Regions from separate parts of the Exiguobacterium sp. s133 genome, predicted to be linked through region 2. Evidence: predicted binding sites of a transcription regulator. Region 2 holds the regulator's gene; each other region holds the start of a gene.
What was found. The regulator LexA, encoded in region 2, represses DNA repair genes until DNA is damaged. The targets are predictions, from matches to a motif close to CGAACATATGTTCG.

Region 1 (7,098 bases), on a different contig from region 2:
GAAGGTGCAGTCGGAAAGATTGCAGCGCAACAGTGGAATACGCCACTTCCTCTTGATCGCGGAGATGAAATTGGTCGTTTGGCACGATCGGTCAATGCCATGCGCGTCGATTTAGAAAAGCAGGATAAAGCACAAAAAGCGTTGTTACAAAATATTTCACATGACCTGAAGACACCAATCATGGTCATTCGCAGTTATGCACAGTCCATTTCTGACGGGATTTATCCGGATGGTGATTTGACAGGTTCGGTCTCAGTGATTGAGGAAGAGGCCGAACGGTTAGAAAAGAAAGTCGCTGCCTTGCTTTATGTGACGAAATTGGATTACTTTGAATTAGATCGTTCTACATGGGATACGATTGATTTAGACCGAATGGTTCATTTACTACAAAGTCGTTTTTCAAGTACAAAGCCGCTTTCGTGGACGATTACAGGGGAAGCCGGTCTTGTACTTGGCGAAGGAGAACAATTACGGGTTGCACTTGAAAATGTAATTGATAATGCGATGCGATATGCTGAGACATCGATTGATATTCGTTTATCCGGGACCGAAGAGATAGCTCAAATCGAGATTGAAAACGACGGTCCACCACTCGATTCATCATCACCACTTTTTCATCAATTTTCACGTGGTAAAGAAGGTAAATTTGGTCTAGGTCTTTATATCGTAAAACGTATCGTTGAGCGTCATGACGGGGAAGTTTCAATCGAGAACCAAGCAGTGGGAAATGGAAAAGATAAAGTTTGTGTGATTTTCAAATTCCCACGTCATTTTAAGCCAGAGATGGACCAATCAACGAAAGAACTTTAAAAACGAGATAGCGATATCTCGTTTTTTATATTGGGAAATATCGAACAGTCGAGGGCGTACAGGTGGGTTCTTTGATACAAACAAAGTAATAGAAGAAGGGAGATAGTAGGATGCCACATAACATCACGGAAGAAACGTTAGCTCTTATTCCTCAGTTCGGTCAATACGGGGAACCGCAAACACTACTTATTAAAGAACGGTCGGAACTTGTGCTCGAAGGACATCCGATCAAACTGATTGAAGAATCATGTTTGTATTTTGGTTCTTCGATGCGAGGAAGAATTGAAGCAGCACGACATATCTTAGGACCAAACCGAAAAACGCCGGTTTTAATTGATTGGCAAGCACAAACCATCTTCTTTCCGACGACAGCTAAAGAAAAGGCGGAGTGCATCTGGATTAACTTTAAACAAATGAAGACCGTTAAGAAGAGTGGCGGAAAGGTGCAAGTCGAGTTTCAAACAGGACAGCGGATTGATACGGCCGCATCTGCCTATAGTATTGAACGACAGCGGATTAAAACCCTAGAATTAGCTTACGAAATGCAACGACGCTTCCAGGGAACGGGACATGAACACGTTTAACAAGTGCAGAAAAGTGGAAAACTCTAACAGGAAACGTTACCAATGAGAGCGAAATGAACTTGAGTAGAAACTGAATGCGCATTGAAGGGGAGGTGAAGCGACCGATCTGGTCGCTACACGATGAATGAATCATATGAATGGTTAAACCGTAGAAAATTACAGCCGGGCTTCGGTGTTAATGGAGGACGCCGTTTTATTAGTTCACGGATCGTCCGTCCAGAAAACACGCCCGGCAAACGAATTAAAGATATTAAGCGAACACGCCAACTCATCGTCGACGAGGCAGGAAATCGACGTTGGGTGACAAAGCGAGTAGTCGTCACAGATGCATCAAAACATATGACGATTAACCGCCGCACATCGATTGCGCAAAAAGAAGTAACAGAATCTCGCTTAGAGCAAGTGAAGCAAAAATTATCTTCGAAGAAAGTATTGATTCCCGTTTTAGCGGCGACAGGGCTTGCCGTTGCCGGAGGGGTACTCGCATATGTACTTCGTCGCAAAAAAAGAAACACTCCCGAGAGTGAATAAACAAGCGTATAAGAAAAAAGCCGCGTCCCTCATTTAATCCAGGGACGCGGCTTTCTCTATACATAACCTATCTTAAAGGAAACGTTTTCGAATCGAAGTTGAGAGTGCTTTCTCTGCAATTTCTTCGAGCTGTTTCAAATTCGTCGCGTCAAAACTATCATTATAGAAGCGACCAACGAATTCGACACGATCATAATCGAGTTCCTTGAAAATCAAATGCTTGTGGTCATCATAAAAGACGACACGGAAGTAATCAGAACCGCGCTCTAATGTGACGAGCCCTTTAATATGTTCGAGTTTCTTTTGCTCGTCAGACTTTTCTTCTTCAACCGGTTCCTCTGCAGTTTTCGCCTCTGCTTGTTCGAGTGCCGATTTCACTAAATCAGGTTTCTTATCTTGTTCTTCAGTCATAATTATCGCCTCCATCTTTCATTTTACATGGAAATGGACAGATGAGAAAGAAAAATCCCTCACGGTTCCTGGTGAGCCTCACAAATCCGTAAGACGTTTAATGCACCAATTCGTAAGCGCTCCATCAAACGTTCAGCTACAGCTCGATTGGAAATTGTCTCATAGATGGCCACTTCCATCAACTCCATCCAGCGAAAGGCGTGTTGCTGTTCAATTGGTAAGAGTCGGTGAATCATCGCTAAATTCGTCCGCGAATCATCTAACTCATATTGGCGTGGACCACCTGTTAAGTGTGTCAAAAAAATAATTTGCGCCTGCTCGACACGTTGACGATCATCAGGAAAAATCGGACGAAGTATGGGGTCGGCATAAACAAGTTGATAAAAGCGAGCGACTAGCTGTTCAAGCATCGGTTGTTTTCCGATGTCATCATATAGCATGGTATTCCTCCTGTCTAACTAATTTTAATTGGCTTCAGTGTAGCAAAAATAAGTAGAAAAATATAGCTTCAAAAACGGACGTTTGTTCGTGTTTTATGAGATAATGACGTATACAAAAACGAGCTAAGGGAGGAACTGATGACCATGAATCATATGCACCTCGGTCGTGCCGGAACCGGAAAAACCACAAAATTAATAGAGACTGTAATCAATGAGCTCGAGGAGCGACCACTTGGAGAGCCGATTTATTTTATCGTCCCCGATCAAATGTCATTTGAGATGGAACGTCGAATTGCGACGGATGCCCGCCTATCTGGATTAGTACGGATGGAAGTCATGAGTTTGCGGCGCTTTGCTTTTCATATCATGCGGGATCATGGCAATCAGGCGATTCCGTTTTTAGACGAGACAGGGACACAGTTGTTATTACGTCAAGTCGTCGAAGAAGTTGAAAATGAGTTAAAGATTTTCAAACGGACAAAGAATATGCCCGGGTTTTACAAGGGGCTTGATGAACTGATCGCTACGTTCAAACGTTCGCTCGTCGCTCCAGACATGTTACGTCAAATTAGCGGACTTTCTCCGGAACGCTCGCCGAAACTAAATGATTTAGCTCTGATTTATGAGCGGTTCTCAGAACGCATCGTGGATAAAGCGCTTCATGCAGATGATTACTATACAACGTTACTCGACTTGTTACCGACAGCAGATCTTGGCAATACGCAATTCTTTATTGATGGTTTCTATGAGTTTTCGTTACAGGAACAACAGGTGTTGCTTAAATTGATGGAACTAGCAAAAGAAGTGCATATCAGCTTTACAATCGATGTAAGTGATCCCTATGCGAAACAGACGGAGTTTGGGGTCTCCCAACGTTGTTATATGCAATTGCTCGAACAGATGCAAGACCGACAGCTCGAGCATGAAGAGGTCCATTATGAACGGACGATTAAGTTCAAGTCGGAAGGATTACAAATACTAGAACAAGCATTGATGAGTCCTGCCTATCCTTCTGTCGATCATCAAGTGGACGGGGTCACGGTGACAGCTGCCGTCAATCGCCAAGTCGAAACGGAAGCCGCTGTCCGCCAGGCAATCCAACTCGTGCGCCAGCATGGTTACCGGTTCAATGAAATTGCTTTTATCGTACGACATCTTGAACCGTATGCGGATCATTTAGAACGTGCGTTTCAGCTCTATGACATTCCGTATTTCCTTGATAAGCGGGAAACGATGATTCATCATCCGATTGTTGAATTGATTCAGTCTGCTTTAGAGCTCGTCGTCGCCGGTTACCGTGAAGAAGCAGTCTTTCGTTTGCTGAAAACGGAATTGATGCCTCTCCCGGCAGATGACCAACGGCTCGCGCTTGATCGATTGGAGACGTTTGTCTTAGAACGTGGTATTAAAGGCACGATGTGGCAAAAGCCGTGGCAATTGAAACGACGCTTAACGGATGAAGTCAGTCTGACGGCGGAGGAACTCGAAGAAGAGGATGAGTTAAACCGGATGCGTCAATTCGTCGTCGATGCGATTACACCGTTACAAGACCGGTTGAAGAAATCAAAAACAATGAGTGAACATACGCGTTCGCTTTATCAGTTCCTTGAAGAACACCAGTTGACAGATCGGCTGTTCAGTTGGAAACAAGAAGCGCTCGAGCGCAATGAGCTCAGTCATGCCCGGGAACATGATCAAGTATATGAAGCGGTCTTACATTTACTTGAACAACTCGAAGCGGCAGCTCCTGAGACGGAACTGTCGACAGACTTATTCGTACAAATGGTCGAAACCGGACTTGAGAGTTTGCGCTTCTCACTCGTCCCACCATCGCTCGATCAGGTCATCGCGACGGATTATGTCCGGGGGCGTTTACAACGAGTAAAAGTCGCATTTTTACTCGGCGCGAATGATGGTATGATTCCGTTCGTCGAAGACCAGTCGAAACTATTGTCGGAAGGAGATCATGATTTCCTTCATAATCATGGAGTTCCGGTCGGTAAAGCGTCACTGGATGTCTTTGATGACGAATTATACTACCTGTACCACGGAGTGACGGCACCGAGTGAATCGTTGTATATCAGTTATGCTCTTGTTGATGAGGACGGGAAGGCATTACAACCAGCCTCCATCGTGAAACAAATCAAGTACCAGTTACTGCAAGACCGTCCTGTCAAAACACACTTCGCAGAAGCAGGAGAGCATGCACCAAATGATCAATTCGATTTCGTAACTGATCCCGACCGAGCGGCGGCTGCGACGGCAATCGAGTTACGCCGTTTACAGCGCCGGTATCCGATTCAATCGTCATGGTTTGATGTCTACAATGCATTGCTCGAGAATGGTCAAGGACGAGAACGAATGGCGTTACTCGTCGATGCGTTATTTTATCAAAACCGAGCAGATGAACTTCCAGACGACTTAGCACGTTCCCTTTACGGTGACAGCATTAAGGCGAGTGTCTCTAGATTTGAGACGTATAATGCGTGTTCCTATAAGCATTTTGCACGGTATGGGCTACGTTTGAAGGAACGAAAACTATATAAATTCGAGGCACCCGACATTGGAAATCTATTTCATGGCGCGTTAAATGATTTGTCCGTCAACATCAAGGAGTCCGGCAGAAAATGGCGTGATTTAGATGATGCATCGTGCACAGAACTTGCGAAAAATGCCGTGGAAAAAGTGACACCAGACATTCAAAATGCTATTTTGATGAGTTCGAATCGGTTCGGATACATTCAGAAAAAATTAACGGATGTCGTCGAACAAACGGCGAAGATGCTCGTCAAACAAGCAGAACGGTCTGACTTCGAACCTGATTTATTTGAAATCAGCTTTGGGAACGCGATGTTCCCTCCTTTACGGTTTACACTGCCGGATGGAACGGAAATCGAATTCACTGGTCGAATTGATCGAGTCGACCAAGCGACGATTGGTGACCAATTGTACGTCCGGATTGTCGATTACAAGTCGAGTGCCCGAGCGCTTGATTTTGCTGAAATTTATTATGGTCTTGCGATTCAGATGTTGCTCTATTTAAAAACGGTCGTCGAACAATCAGAAGTCTTATTTAATCAACAAGCGAAACCAGCAGGCGCCCTGTACTTCCATGTCAAAAATCCGATGTTACGAAGTGATTTGTCGGCGGCTGAAGAAGAACGGAATCGTTTATTGCTCGAATCCTACCAGATGCAAGGTGTGATTGTCGAAAATGATGATGTGTTACGGGCGATGGATCAAATCGCGTTTGATGAACGGAAAAAATCGCCACTCGTCAAAGTGACGTTTACGAAGACAGGACTGCATAAATCACATACGAAAGGGGTCGTCAAAGAAGCGGAACTGAACGCGTTGATGGATCATGCCTGGGACGAATTGAAAACAAGCAGTGCCGAGATGTACGCGGGAGATATCGCCATCGATCCGTTCGACTATCAAGAGCGAACACCGTGTACGTTTTGCGAATACCGTTCGGTCTGTCAATTCGACGAATCGCTCGGGAACAGTTATCGTCAACTGGACCCTTTATCTGAAAAAGAAGTATTGGACCGACTGAAGGAGGAAGAGGAATGAGCGTCAATTGGACGGATGAGCAACAACAAGCAATCGATGCGCGCGGAGGACACATTCTCGTTTCGGCAGCAGCCGGTTCAGGGAAGACCGCCGTACTCGTTGAACGGTTGACGCAACGCGTCATCGATCAAGAAGATCCACTGACAGCAGACCGGATTTTAGTCGCGACGTTTACAAACGCTGCCGCAAAAGAAATGAAAACGCGTGTCATCGAGGCGATCGAAGCGAAAATCAAAGAAGCCCCAGACGATGTTTATTTGAAGAAGCAGCGTCAGATGATGAACCGGGCACAAATTACGACAATCCATTCCTTCTGTTTATCAATCTTACGGGAAAACTATTATCGAATCGGGCTGGATCCGGCTTTTCGAATTGCGGATGAATCCGAATTATTGTTGTTACAAGATGATGTACTGGAAGAGGTCTTTGAAGAATTTTACGCTGCCGCCAATCCGGCATTTTATGAATTGATTGATAGTTATACTTCCGATCGGGACGATCAGGCAATGCTCTCTCTGATTTCAAACTTGTACCGGTTTTCGCGTTCGCTACCAGATCCAGACGGTTTTTACGAGCATCTGCTTGCACAATACGACCAGCCGGTTGATCCTGATGAATCTTCGTTGCTGACACGACTCCTTGAATTAGAATGGCAAAAAATCGCACCGCTTTTAGAACGTTACCTTGAGCTCTCCTATCGTTTGCATCAGTCCGGCTATACAGAAATGGCGGAGCTCCTAATGCGT
Region 2 (7,098 bases):
GCAACGAAGATTGAACCTTCGAGTGCGTATTCCACTTTGCCGTCGACGCCCCAAGCGATCGTCGTCAAGAGTCCGTGGTCTGAAGAAACGGCTTTTTCGCCCGTATTCATCAACATGAAGCAACCTGTACCGTATGTGTTTTTCCCTTCGCCCGGTTCAAAGCACGTTTGACCGAACAAGGCAGCTTGTTGGTCACCGGCGATGCCGGCGATTGGAACTTCGAAGCCGAAGAAGTGATACGGGACTGTGTTGTCGTAGACTTCACTTGATTGACGGACTTCTGGCAACATCGATTTAGGGACTGTCAGGATTTCAAGTAACTCGTCATCCCATTGTTGTTCGTAAATGTTGTACATGAGTGTCCGTGAGGCATTCGTGTAGTCTGTGATATGTGTTTTTCCACCTGAGAGCTTCCAGACGAGCCACGTATCGATTGTACCGAAGAGCAGTTCCCCGTTCTCTGCTTGCTCACGTGCACCATCGACGTTATCTAGAATCCATTTGACTTTTGTTCCTGAGAAGTAGGCATCGATGAGTAAGCCAGTTTTATCGCGGAATTTTTGATTGAGTCCTTGTTCTTTTAGCTCATCACAAATGTCGGCCGTTTGACGCGATTGCCAGACAAGGGCATGATAAACTGGTTTTCCCGTTTCCTTGTTCCAGACGACTGTCGTTTCACGTTGGTTCGTAATTCCGATGCTCGCGATTTGACTCGGTTTGATGTCAGCCGTTCCGAGTGCATCCGCCATGACTGCTAAAATCGAACCCCAGATTTCATTTGCATCATGCTCGACCCAGCCTGGTTGTGGGAAGTATTGTTTGAATTCACGTTGAGCAGAGTTGACGATTTGACCATCATGATCGAAAATGATGGCGCGTGAGCTTGTCGTTCCTTGGTCGAGTGCTAAAATATACTTGTTTTCCATCTGTGAGTCCCCCTTGAATAGTTAAGATACCTAATGCTCAATCAAAATAGCAGTTGATAGATGAAGACGGCGATTGCGCCTCCGATGATTGGTCCGACAATCGGAATCCATGAGTAACCCCAGTCTGATGATCCCTTACCCGGAATCGGTAAGATCGCGTGGGCGATACGTGGACCAAGGTCACGGGCAGGGTTGATTGCATAACCCGTCGTACCACCGAGCGAAAGACCGATGACGACTACGAGGAGACCGACGATCAATGGATTGAGTCCGTCTGCAAACGTATTCGCTCCAAGCGCCAAGATACCAAAGACGAGAACGAATGTCCCGATGATCTCAGATACTAAGTTTGATCCCGTATGACGGATTGCTGGACCTGTCGCGAAGACACCGAGTTTTGCGGCTTGATCTTCTGTCGCTTCAAAATGTTTCATGTAATGAAGCCAAACGAGTACTGCGCCAAGGAATGCTCCGACAAGTTGAGCAGCGATATAGATAGGTACATCTGCCCACGGTAAGTCAGAATTGAGCGCGAGCGACAAAGTAACCGCTGGGTTCAAGTGGGCACCACTGGATGCCGCGACGTAAACACCGGTCATAACGGCGAGACCCCAAGCGAGCGTGATGACAATCCAGCCACCATTTTCAGACTTGGTTTTCTTCAGAACGACACCGGCGACGACGCCATCCCCGAGTAGGACGAGAATCAATGTTCCCATCATCTCACTAATAAAATTACTCATGCAAAAACCCTCCCTTTGGATTAAAGCGAATAATACCTTTCTATTTAAACCTAACCCGAATTGATAACGTTTTCAATACAAATAATTGAAATATAGGAATCGAAATTTTCAATATTTAGGTTTAAAAAAATTAGAATTGGATAATAAAAAGACTTTTTCCATGATTGAATGGAAAAAGTCAGGATCGACGTTTTTTTCGTTTCTTTTTAGGGCGGAACCAACTACTCGTATGATCAAGGATGATATGAATCGTACTTGCGGTCATCACACCGATAATAAAAGCAGGCATGACGTCAATCAATGAGTCGACCGTGCTTGCTTGGATGATTTCACTATAGAAGGCTAAAAAGAGTAGCGGAATCAATAAAGCGGCACTGTAGAGTAGGCGGATGACATCTCCGATGATTAAGCCATGCGACCAGATGGAGCGGTGCGGCATAATTTTAACGTATGGCATCCAAAGGACACGCAAAGGGCCAAAACGATAGTAAGGTTCCGATTTTAAGTCTAAGTCGGGCGAAAGCCATAAGGTCCCGACGGCGATTCCGACAGCGGTCGGGAGCCAATCCGTTTGGTTCGTTGCGACCGAATAAACAACATATCCCGTTAGGGCAACGGAGTTGACCGTATCATGTACATTTCCAGAAGGCATGAAAAAAGACCAGCTTAGCTGGTCCCTCTCTTAGTGAATCGTCCGGTAAACGCCGATGACCTTGCCAAGAATCGACACGTTATCGAAATACATCGGGTCCATCGAGTCATTTTCTGGTTGAAGACGTACCTGTTGATCTTCTAAGAAGAACCGTTTGACTGTCGCTTCACTATCTTCGGTCATCGCAACGACAATCTCCCCGTTTTCTGCTGTGTTTTGTTGACGCACGATAACACGATCGCCATCAAGAATACCTGCATTAATCATCGATTCGCCATCAATCGTCAACATAAAGACGGTTTCATTTCCTACATAATGTGCAGGGAGTGGGAAATGCTCTTCTATGTTTTCAATCGCAGTGATCGGAAGTCCGGCAGTTACCTTGCCGATAACGGGGACATGGACGATCGCTTCGTTGATTTCTTCAGGTTTATCAAGCAATATTTCAATCGCGCGTGGTTTCGTCGGGTCACGGCGAATCAGTCCACGTTTTTCTAGACGATCCAAATGACCGTGTACCGTTGAGCTTGAAGCAAGACCAACAGCTTCACCAATTTCGCGAACTGAAGGTGGATAGCCCTTTAACTTCACTTCAGCGATGATGTAGTCAAGGATTTCTTGTTGACGTTTAGACATTTTCCGCATACGAATTGCCACCTCTTTCCGGATTGGTTTTTTTAGGATTTAGGAATATATGTTTCTAGAATTACTATAACATAGAACAAATGAGCGCACAAACAATTGTTCGATGTTTTTGTATTGACCGAACACTGGTTCTGTGTTTATTATAGATTATGCGAACAATTGTTCCGAGAACATTTATTCTAATAACCTATTTGGAGGGATTCATGATGATTCATTCTATTCGTACTCATGCCTTTTCAATTCTGTTTTATACGCTCAGTTTTGCTTTCATTCTTTTTCTTTTAACACCACGACCGGATGAAAAGGTCCACCGATTACTTACGGCGTCAGTCACGGTAGATGAGAACGTAACAGTCGAACAAGTAGCTGAAGTCTACAATGATGGTTCGATGACGAATCAAGAATACATCGACTGGCTGATCAAGAACAATGAGCTCGAAACAAAACATGTCATTTCGAAAGACAAAATCGTTGTACCAATCGCACAACAATGACAGAATATAAAAGTTGTTGAATGAACGAACAGGGGTGTGAGGTACGATGAAAGTAGTAATCTACTGTCGCGTCTCGACGGAAAAAGAAGCACAAGAGAGCTCACTGGAGCGGCAAAGAGCAGAACTGTCGGGACTCGCTTTAACAAAAGGATTTGAAATCATAGATATCATCGTCGAAAAAGAAAGTGGCTATGATGTAGAGCGAGAAGGGATGTTGACCGTTCTTGATTATGTAACGCGTCATCTGGTGGAAGCGGTGCTCGTGACGGACGATACACGAATCGGACGAGGAAACGCCAAAATCGCGATTTTGCATACGTTCAAAAAACATGATGTCCAGTTGATGACGATGGAGTCAGACGGTGAATACCAACTGGCAGATGCGGAAGCGATGGTCCTCGAAATCGTTTCACTCGTTGAGGAATACCAGCGTAAGCTCCACAATGCAAAAATCGCACGCGGCATGCGACGGGCTGTCGATAATGGTTTTAGACCCGAACAAAATCTCAATCGGCAAGGCGAGAATGCCGGCCGCAGTCGAAAGGAAGTCCCGATTGAAGAAATCGTTCGATTACGTGAACTTGGTTTGACGTTTGCTGACATCGCGACGACCTTACGCGGCATGGGGCATGATATTTCGAAAGCGACGGTCAATCGGCGTTATCTTGAATATAAAGAAGTTGTCCAGTCTTATGAATGAAAGCAGGTGTTGTGTCATCTTGACGCGACAAACTTGCTTTTTTTTTTCGGGTCTTTTACAGTAAGGTTACTATTAAAGTGCTCCGCGTTGAGTCAAAGAGAAAGAGGGATATTATGTTATCACAAGAACAACTCGATCGAATTAATGAACTTGCCAATAAATCAAAAGTCGAACCGTTAACGGAAGCTGAGACGGCGGAACAAAAAGAATTAAGAACGGCCTATTTAGAAGCATTTCGTGGTTCGTTCAAAAATCAAATGATGGGCATCAAAATCGTTGATGAAGAAGGAACGGATGTTACGCCTGAAAAATTGAAGCAAGCACAAGAAGAAGAACGCAATAAACAGTAAGCAAGTTTTGTATGAATGAAAGCTGCGTCGCTCAATCCGTGAGCGAGGTAGCTTTTTTAATGGGAAAATCAGTAATGTGTATCATGAAAGTCGCTTGAAAAGGGCAATAGAGAGCGCATTCATTTTAATGTGACATACTATTTAGAAAAGTTGTATCACATTTCTGTGTGTGCTAAAATGATATAGAATTTGTGAAAAAGAGAGAGGATGATTGTTTTGACGAACATGACAACAGTAGAATTACTAGCAGTAAATACGATTCGTACCTTATCAATTGATGCAGTACAAAAAGCGAACTCGGGCCACCCGGGAATGCCGATGGGTGCAGCACCGATGGCATTTACATTATGGGCGGATCATATGAACCACAACCCTAAAAATCCAGAATGGTTTAACCGTGACCGTTTTGTACTTTCAGCAGGACACGGTTCAATGCTTCTCTACTCACTCCTCCATTTATCAGGATACGACCTCGCGATGGATGACTTGAAGTCATTCCGTCAATGGAACTCAAAAACACCGGGTCACCCGGAATACCGTCACACAGCAGGTGTCGATGCGACGACTGGTCCACTCGGACAAGGCATCGCGATGGCTGTCGGGATGGCGATGGCAGAACGTCACCTCGAAGCGAAATACAACCGTGACGACCTAAACGTCGTGGACCACTTCACATACGGCATTTGCGGAGACGGTGATTTAATGGAAGGTGTCTCTGCAGAAGCGGCTTCACTCGCAGGACATTTAGGTCTTGGTAAACTCGTCGTCCTGTATGATTCAAACGATATCTCGCTTGATGGCGACTTGGACAAGTCATTCTCTGAAAACGTCCAACAACGTTTTGAAGCATACAACTGGCAAGTCATCCGTGTTGAAGATGGAACGGATATCGATTCGATTTCAAAAGCACTCGACGCGGCGAAAGCGGAAACAACAAAACCGACATTGATCGAAGTCAAAACGGTTATCGGATTCGGTTCGCCGAACAAATCAGGGAAATCGGCTTCACACGGTGCACCACTCGGCGATGCGGAAATCAAGTTGACGAAAGCAAGCTACGTTTGGGATCATGAAGAATTCTATGTACCGGAAGAAGTCAAAGACTTGTTCGAGGAGCGCATCGAAAAACGTGGCGCTGATACAGAAGCAGCATGGACGGAAAAAATGGAGCAATACAAAGCAGCACATCCGGAATTGCACGCTGAGCTTGTTCAAGCGATCAACAATGAATTGCCGAGCAACTGGGAAGCAGATCTTCCGACATATGATCTGACATCGAAAAAAGCAACACGTCAGACGAGTGGAGAAGTCTTAAACGCTCTTGCGAAAAACATCCCATCAATCTTCGGGGGATCAGCTGACTTAGCTGGTTCGAACAACACGATGCTAAAAGGCGAAGCTGACTTCGATATCGATCCAAGCGGCCGTAACATTTGGTTCGGTGTCCGTGAGTTCGCGATGGCAGCAGCTGTCAACGGAATGGCACTTCACGGTGGCGTCATCCCTTACGGTGCGACATTCTTCGTTTTCTCAGACTACTTGCGCCCGGCAGTCCGTCTTGCAGCATTGATGGGGATTCAATCAATCTTCGTCTTGACGCATGACTCGATCGCAGTGGGAGAAGATGGTCCGACACACGAGCCAGTCGAACACTTGATGAGTTTCCGTGCGATGCCGAACTTGACGGTCTATCGTCCGGCAGACGGAAAAGAAACGATTGCCGCTTGGAAAACAGCTGTTCAATCGAAAAACAAACCGACGTTGCTCGTTATGACACGTCAAGGTTTACCTGAACTTGAAGGCACGACAGTCGAAGGTGCTGAAAAGGGTGGTTATGTCATCGCAGGTGACGTAAACACAGCAGATACAATCTTGATGGGAACGGGTTCAGAAGTTCACTTGCTCGTCGAAGCACAAAAACAACTGGGTGAAAAGGTTGCGGTCGTTTCACTTCCATCATGGGAGTTGTTCGAAGCGCAAACAGCTGAGTACAAAGAATCTGTCTTACCAAAACGGATCACGAAACGTCTTGCGATCGAAGCAGGCGCGTCACTCGGTTGGTACAAGTACGTGGGAACAGAAGGACAAGTCATCGGAATCGATCGTTTCGGCGCATCGGCTCCAGGAGACCTTCTATTAAAAGAGTACGGCATGTCTGTCGAAAATATCTTGGAAACAGTCAAGCAACTCGGATAAGTGGAACAGGTGCGCGTTCATGCGCACCTTTTTCATGCATTATCTATGCAAACGGTTAGAATTATAGTATAGTAAAAAGCGACGTTTTAAGTTAGAGGAGGAAGCAACTTGGCTACATGGATTTGGATTTTAATTGCCCTTCTTTGCTTGGTAGCAGGTGTCGCCCTTGGTTTCTATATCGCTCGTCGATACATGATGAACTATTTGGAGCAAAACCCGCCAATCAACGAAGATATGATTAAGACATTGATGATGCAAATGGGTCAAAAGCCATCACAAAAGAAAGTCAACCAAGTGATGCGTTCAATGAGTGGTTCGATGAAATCACCTAAAAAATAAGCAGTTTCAAAAGGAGACCCTTGTGGTCTCCTTTCAGCGTGTAGACAAACTAG
Region 3 (7,098 bases), on a different contig from region 2:
GAAATCTTCCAATAATGCAAAATAAACGAACGGAACCGTGTACCCGATTAGGACGATCAGTCCGACCAGCCCTTTTTTCATCTCGTTTCCTCCCCGCTTTCTGTACATTGTCCATAGAGCCAGTCCCGCAGCACTTCCCACTCTTCTGGAAAGGCATTACTGCCGCGAGATGCCCCGTCTCCACCTGGACCACTCCAACTGATTTCCCAGTCCGTCCCGTCGAGAATCAGCCACTCCGTCTCATAAATCGGTTTCCAGTCGGCTACCTTTGCTTGCGTCAACCGTTGTTCAAGCACCGCTTGTTGCTTTGACGAGAGCCGCTTGATTTTAGGTTCTTCCCGCCCGTCCTCTTCGTATCGCAATTCCCCGGTCGCCCTAGTCCAGAAGAACGTTTGCCCTTGCCCCATCCCGGACTCCCGGTAGCGAAATCGATTTATCTGCTTTTGGTTCATATCCAGCTCTCCTCGCTGTACTTTCCCTGGTATTCCCATTGTAATTCATTTTCCGTTTTCTACCTATCACAAAAAATAAACAGGTACCCTTTGTCGTACATTTCTAATACGATAAAAGAATACTTTTTTTGAAGGAGGTCTTTCCCATGACCAATCAACATCTCTTCTTATTCGGCGGTGGACCGCCGTTCCCGCCAACACTCTGTGCCGCGTTTGCCGATTGTGTAGACGGACCCGGACCCGTCGCCTTACTTTATGTTCCGCGTCCCGGTTCGTCCTTCTCAAGTTACGCACCGGTTTATACGGATGCGTTAGCCGCCTGTGGGATAACCGACTTTTTCCACTTGCCGTTGTCGCCCCATCCGACCGACGGACAGCTTCAACAGTTGAGCAAAAGCACAGGCATCATCATCTCGGGTGGGGAAACGGAATGTTATCAGGATTACATCCTCAACACGCCAATCGGCGCCGTCATCCAAGAACGGTACCGCTCTGGTGTCCCGGTCGCTGGTTTTTCTGCCGGGGCATTACTCGCACCGGACGAGTGCCGGATTCCGGCAATCGATCAGCGGGACGGTCGGGACTTAGTCCTTGAAGGACTCGGTCTCTTACCGGACGCCGTCCTCTCCGTCCATTACGATACTTGGGATGAAGTTGCGAATTTACAACAGGCATTTATTACGACCGGAAGCCTATACGGTTACGGTTTACCGGAACGGACAGGGATTTACCTTAACAACAATCAACTCGTACGACAGGAAGGCCCCCTGCCTGTCGTGCTCAAGCGAACGGAGGAACACATATGCCAACCATCATCACCGCCGTCAAAGGCATCATCCGGCAAGATCACCGAATCCTGATCGTCCAGCGTGCCGCTGCCGACTCGGGTGGCGGGACCTGGGAATGTCCGGGCGGGAAGATTGATTTCGGGGAGCAACCGGAAGCGAGTCTGATCCGTGAAGTCCGGGAGGAAACGGGACTCTCAGTCACGGTCGACCGGATTGCGTATGCCTCCAGTTTCCTGACCCACTCCGACCGCCAAGTCATCTTACTCGTCTATTTCTGTACGGCGGAAACCAATGCTGTCAGCTTATCGGACGAACACGACGCCTATCTTTGGGCTGACGAAGCAATGATTCGGAAACAGATTGCACCGAACATCTTAACTGACTTTGAGCGGTATCAGATATTTCCTCAGCTCGTCTCGACTTGAAAACACGTCACGTGAAGTGGCGTGTTTTTTTGTTGTCCTGCCCACCAGGACAGATCGTCTTTTTCCTGAAATGCAACTTCCTTGATTGCATCACGTCACGAGGTTGACGTCGTCATTCCTTAAGTAAATTTACATATTTGTTTAATTGCACCCAAATATATATTAAGATTGTTATATATTGAAAATCAGCTTAGCGCCAGCTTCAGGGATGTTGAGAAAACAGACGGGTGTGCTTAAGTGAAAGGAGTGCGGCATGAAAAAACGAATGTACCTTGCATTACCGCTAGCGGCCCTGTTACTGACGGGATGTGCGAGCGACGAGGAGACAGTTTCTTCGACAGACACGAAGACGGAGGAACGTGCTCCAAAAGAAGAGACGCCGCAGACGAGCGACATCAAAGAACCGACAGCGGACATCGTTAAAGAAGACGCGAAACAGGAGACGCCTCCTGCAGAGCCGGTTGCGAAAGAGACGACCGAAAAAAAATCAGACACGACAACGGATCAAAAAGAAACAGAAGACAAGCCCTCGGTCACGGCGTCCAGCAATGATCCGTTCACCGGATACAAACAGATTCAAGTCGATGGCGGCGACCAGTCCGGAGACCGTCAGGCGAACGTCGTCGTCGATATCGGGTTCGGGGACCGTGAATACTGGGCATTTACGAACAAGCATGGACAACTCGTCAAAGTCATCGCCAAAAAAATCACCTTACAAAATGATAAAACGGAAGACGTGACGTCAGCCGGTCGCTACTATCATGATGAAGCGAAGGTTCCGGGTGTCGAACACCGTGATCTTGATGAAGGACATGTCATCGCCGATTCGCTTGGCGGTGTCTCGAACGCCTACAACATCACGCCGCAGGACAGCACGCTCAATCGCCACGGCGATCAAGCCTACATGGAAGATACTATCCGTAAAGCCGGTGGTGCGACGAATTTCGAAGCGATCATCCGCTATGAAACGACGAAAACACAAATTCCTTCGAGTTATCAGTACACGTACACAATCAAAGGCAACGTCATCGTCGACAAGTTCGATAACATCAACCCGGATGGTGTCAACGCGTCGCTCGGTCTGACCGAGAGTCCGGAAAGTAAACCGAAGGCTGAACCAAAGGCAGCGCCAAAAGCAACACCAAAAGCTGAACCGAAGGCGAAAACGCCTGCCGCTTCGACACCAAGCACGACGCCGGAAACGGGCGGTGACGTCTCAAGCGTCGATGCGAACGGAAACGGACAAGTCACGATCCAGGAAGCGAAGGATGCCGGTTTCAGCATGCCGATCCGGAGTGACCACTGGCTCTATCCGTACATGCGGGACAACGATAACGACGGCATGGTCGGTGAATGACAACACGAAAAAGGCAGGCTCCGCGGAGCTGCCTTTTTTTAATTATGTGTCATATCATAACCGACGACTTTGTTGCGCCCCGTCTGTTTTGCCTGATACAGCGCCTGATCGGCTTTTTGGACGACTTCGAACGCCGTCTTGGCTTGGTCGGACGATGCGACACCCATCGAAAGCGTGACATGGAAAGCCGGATACGGTTTGAAGATGAAGTGTTGATCGGCGCACGCCGTCCGAATCCGTTCCCCGAGTTGCTCCGCTTCACGGTGCGAGATATCCGGCAGGACGACGACGAATTCCTCGCCGCCATACCGGGTGACGAGTCCCGTTTCCGGACAAAACGTCGTCAACAGATGACTGAGTTGCCGTAAGACGACATCCCCGCCATCATGTCCGTATTCGTCATTGACCGACTTGAAGAAGTCGATATCGACGATCAGGACCGAGAAGGCATACCCGTGTTTGTCATAGTCGGCCAATGTCTCATCGAGTTTCCGCCGATTGGCGAGATTCGTCAGACTGTCCGTCAAGGCAAGCTCCTGCTGGGCTTGGACGAACTGGAAATGTTTCCGTAACTCCTGCAGAAAACGAAACGTCACGTACCCTCCGAGGAGATTGAAGATGATGTAGACGAATGACATCTCGAAAAACCGAATGAACGTATCCGTCAACAAGTACAGGGCCGGTAAGCTGTAGCCGATTCCGATGCTCAGTAGGACAAGGTAGTCTTTGAACGTCTGGGCAGCAAAGCGACGGTAAATACTTGCCGTGACGAGTAAAGCAAGACAAATCAGTGTCGCGAGAATCAAACCTTGGTAGACACCGGGTGGCGTGACGAGAAAGCGGGCCCCGATGACGGCGACCGTCGTCAATGCGCCACTGATCCAGCCGCCGTAATAATACGCCGTGACGAGCGCGACGAGTCGTAAATCAATCTTCGCTCCATCGTAGGAGATACTGTTTAAGACGAGCAGTGCCCCGATCACGCTTGCAATCAATCCGACGGCAAGTCGGATCCGGATGGAGGAGTGCGGTGAAATGCGTTTGATGTTGCGCATCGGTAAGAAGGCGAACAGCAGGGACGTAATCAAAAGGGAAAAGTTTAATAGAAACTGGTTGAACTGACTCAACACGACGATCGACATCCCTTCAAAAAATAGCTTTTTCTGTCTATATCTTCTTTATCGTCTTACCGGAACCCTTTTTCTAGCCGTTTCGCAGGTTTTCCATTTTCTTAAAAGGGAATCATTATGACAGATGCATCTGTTAATTCGTAAAAGGGGGAACTACCTGTGGACATGAACGAAGAAAAACGAAAAAGTAAAATGCCTTTCTTCATCGGGCTCGTCATCGTCATCTTTTTAATCGTCGCCGCTGCGTTAATCATCTACGTCACGTCTGAACCGAAAGAGGAAACGCAACAGCTCCTCCAACTGACGGTGAGCCAAATCACGCCGTACTTACCACTTGCCGGCTAACGACACCTTACTTTTTTTCAACCAAAAGGGCAGACCGATTTTCTTCGGACTGCCCTTTCCTTCTGCCTACACGACATACCGCGCCTCTTTCTTATCGATGATATTGCGGACCCGGTTTTCAGTCACCCCGTACACGAGCGCAAGCTTTCGAATCGACGCTTCGCCCGTCCGGTAGCGCCGCCGGATCTCCCGAATCTGCCACGCCGACAATTCAACATGGTCCGTCAACAGCAGATCGAATTCAGCGAGCAAGGAAGCATAGGCTTGACTTGGCGAAGGCTTGACCGACAGATTATCGATGTGGTCGTTCAACCGGTCATGATCCGCCCGGACGAGACGCTCCTCGCAGGCAGTCGGGTCAAGAAACGCCCGGGCGACGAGTTCACCGACGTAAAACCGTTCACCACGCCCCTGCTGATACAGCGTCACTTTCCGGTAGCCGTCCTGATTGATTCGCGGACGCAGGACGACACCCGTGCGCCGCTGTTTGACGCCACGGCTTGTCTCGACAATCCGGTCGAGCGAACGGACGTTGCCTGACGTCGAGACCTGATAACTTCCCTCATACCCCTGCACCATCTTCCAATGTTCCATATGAGCAATGACCTCCATTCGGTCCTAAAACGCCAACAGTTCTTACTCCCATTATACAATAAAGCGAACAAACGTTCTAATTTTAATGTTCCTTTTTTGTATGGTAATCTAACAAAAAAAAGGAAACGGGGTCTTTCGATGAAATTTGTTTTGCTGCTCGGTCCTCAGGCCGTCGGAAAGATGACAATCGGTCAGGAACTCGAACGGTTGACCGGGATGAAGTTGTTTCATAACCACCAGACGATCGATTTGCTGTTGCCCTATTTCGACTTTTCAAAGCCCGCCCATCACAGGCTGAAGGACTTGATCCGCCGGGAGATGTTCAAAGAGATGGCGGTCAGCGATCTCGAAGGTGTCCTCTTCACGTTCCTCTGCCTGTTCGGGGTCGAAGGCGGAGGGATTGAGTTCATTGAGGAAACGGTCGCATTGTTTGAAGAGGCGGGTTCCGACGTCTATATCGTCGAACTCGAAGCCTCTGTCGCAACACGGCTCATGCGGAATAAGACGGAAAACCGTCTTGCCCATAAGTTTACGAAACGAGATCTCGCCGCTTCCGAAAACGACTTACTCGAGACGGCAGACGGCTACCGGACGTCCTCCCTGCCAGGAGAACTGCCGTACCCGAACTACTTCCGCCTGGATACGGAAGGACGCTCTGCCGCAGAGAGTGCCGAAGCAATCTGCGCCCGCTTCGGCTGGTCTTATAACCCCGTCGGTCAAAAATAGAGAGGAGAATGCCGCTTGACGTCACAACCGAAGGAATACCGTTCACTTGTCCTGACCTTCATTCTCTTGATCGTCAGCCTCCTGTTATTTTTCGGACTGAACGGACGGACGTTCCCGAACATGAGCCTTTGGGTCCCGATCAGTCTATATTCGCTCGTCGGCGTCGGCTATGTGATGTCACTCCTGATTGCGCTCCGGTTGAAAAACACTGTCATCAAGACCTTCAGCCTGCTTGCCACTCTGATGCTGTTGCTCCCGCTCGTGATTTGGGTTTATCTCCTGCTGCTTGCGAACGGCATCTCGGAACCTTAAAAAAAGAGGACAAGCCGTTCGCAGTCTGCGACGCGGATTGTCCTCTTTTTCGTTTAGTGCGTCAAGGCTAACGAAAATCCGTCATCCGTTCTCTCAAATCCACTCTTCTCCCAAACGACGGCTTCCCCGCCTCTGCCCGTCACGGACGGTAACAATAATGTCCGTGCCAGATACGCCGTGATGACCCTCAAGGCTTCTTCAACGTAGCCGGCGGCGTCGGACGGATCGATTGCGTCATAGCTGAGTTGCTGACCGGCTAACTGCATCGTCGCAACCTGTTGGTGCTCGTCCCACAGCTCCAATGTCCAAACACAGCCGTCTGTCGTATCCACCGCTTCGATGTGTAAGCGGGACGTCGTAAAGTCAGGATGGCGTCCGTTCATCTTCATTCCTCCCCTGTCACGTCAAACGTTGCCGTTGCGTAAGCTTGCCCATTAATCAAGATGGTCACACGATGCGTCCCCGGATAGTGGACGCGTCTCGTCAAGTTCCGAAACGATTGCCGTTTTGTAAACGTCTCCCGTCCAGCCACCTGTCGTTCACTAATCCGAAAGACCTTTTGACTCATTCCCCGCTGTTTGACATAGTCAATCGCATATTCAATCCGCAGGACTTGCGGTTCCGTCGTCGTGAGGCTAAATGTAAACGACAGCTCGCCTCCGATCGGCAGCGACGGTGTCCCCGTCAAATCATCGACTGTGACCGTGCCGCGTGTCACGAGACCAAATGCCTTTAGGACGTCCGGGTGTCCTTGTTTCAGCAACGTCCGTGAAGCGTGACGCAACACCCAGTCCACACGGGGATCGGTCCCGAGCTGATCGAGTCGTTCAATCACAAGTTCCGGGTGCGTCTTCGTGATGTCGTTCAAGTGATTGGCGACACTCTTGCGGACGTAAAGTGAGTCGTCGGTCAGCAACCGGTCGAGCAGCGGCAGAACGGGACGCGGATCGGCAATCAACGCCGGGATCG

Region 1: the regulator LexA is predicted to act here: its motif matches at 2,852-2,865, upstream of addB (helicase-exonuclease AddAB subunit AddB).
Region 3: the regulator LexA is predicted to act here: its motif matches at 5,156-5,169, upstream of KNP96_RS10430 (NUMOD4 domain-containing protein).

Annotation. Positions count from the first base shown of each region.
Region 1 covers NZ_JACSMK010000004.1:65,561-72,658, forward strand. The annotation lists gene KNP96_RS07295 (HAMP domain-containing sensor histidine kinase) at 1-810, shown strand, start outside; gene KNP96_RS07300 (competence protein ComK) at 921-1,394, shown strand; gene KNP96_RS07305 (hypothetical protein) at 1,515-1,925, shown strand; gene KNP96_RS07310 (hypothetical protein) at 1,998-2,336, opposite strand; gene KNP96_RS07315 (truncated hemoglobin) at 2,396-2,776, opposite strand; gene addB (helicase-exonuclease AddAB subunit AddB) at 2,915-6,352, shown strand; gene addA (helicase-exonuclease AddAB subunit AddA) at 6,349-7,098, shown strand, end outside.
Region 2 covers NZ_JACSMK010000017.1:29,095-36,192, forward strand. The annotation lists gene glpK (glycerol kinase GlpK) at 1-926, opposite strand, end outside; gene KNP96_RS16245 (MIP/aquaporin family protein) at 968-1,669, opposite strand; gene KNP96_RS16250 (metal-binding protein) at 1,848-2,321, opposite strand; gene lexA (transcriptional repressor LexA) at 2,352-2,966, opposite strand; gene yneA (cell division suppressor protein YneA) at 3,173-3,460, shown strand; gene KNP96_RS16265 (YneB family resolvase-like protein) at 3,507-4,160, shown strand; gene KNP96_RS16270 (DUF896 domain-containing protein) at 4,274-4,510, shown strand; gene tkt (transketolase) at 4,718-6,706, shown strand; gene KNP96_RS16280 (YneF family protein) at 6,815-7,045, shown strand.
Region 3 covers NZ_JACSMK010000007.1:6,006-13,103, reverse strand. The annotation lists gene KNP96_RS10465 (hypothetical protein) at 1-81, opposite strand, end outside; gene KNP96_RS10460 (hypothetical protein) at 78-452, opposite strand; gene KNP96_RS10455 (Type 1 glutamine amidotransferase-like domain-containing protein) at 599-1,312, shown strand; gene KNP96_RS10450 (NUDIX hydrolase) at 1,255-1,665, shown strand; gene KNP96_RS10445 (DNA/RNA non-specific endonuclease) at 1,919-3,022, shown strand; gene KNP96_RS10440 (GGDEF domain-containing protein) at 3,061-4,152, opposite strand; gene KNP96_RS10435 (hypothetical protein) at 4,318-4,497, shown strand; gene KNP96_RS10430 (NUMOD4 domain-containing protein) at 4,564-5,091, opposite strand; gene KNP96_RS10425 (DEAD/DEAH box helicase family protein) at 5,230-5,817, shown strand; gene KNP96_RS10420 (hypothetical protein) at 5,833-6,129, shown strand; gene KNP96_RS10415 (hypothetical protein) at 6,183-6,512, opposite strand; gene KNP96_RS10410 (DNA alkylation repair protein) at 6,515-7,098, opposite strand, start outside.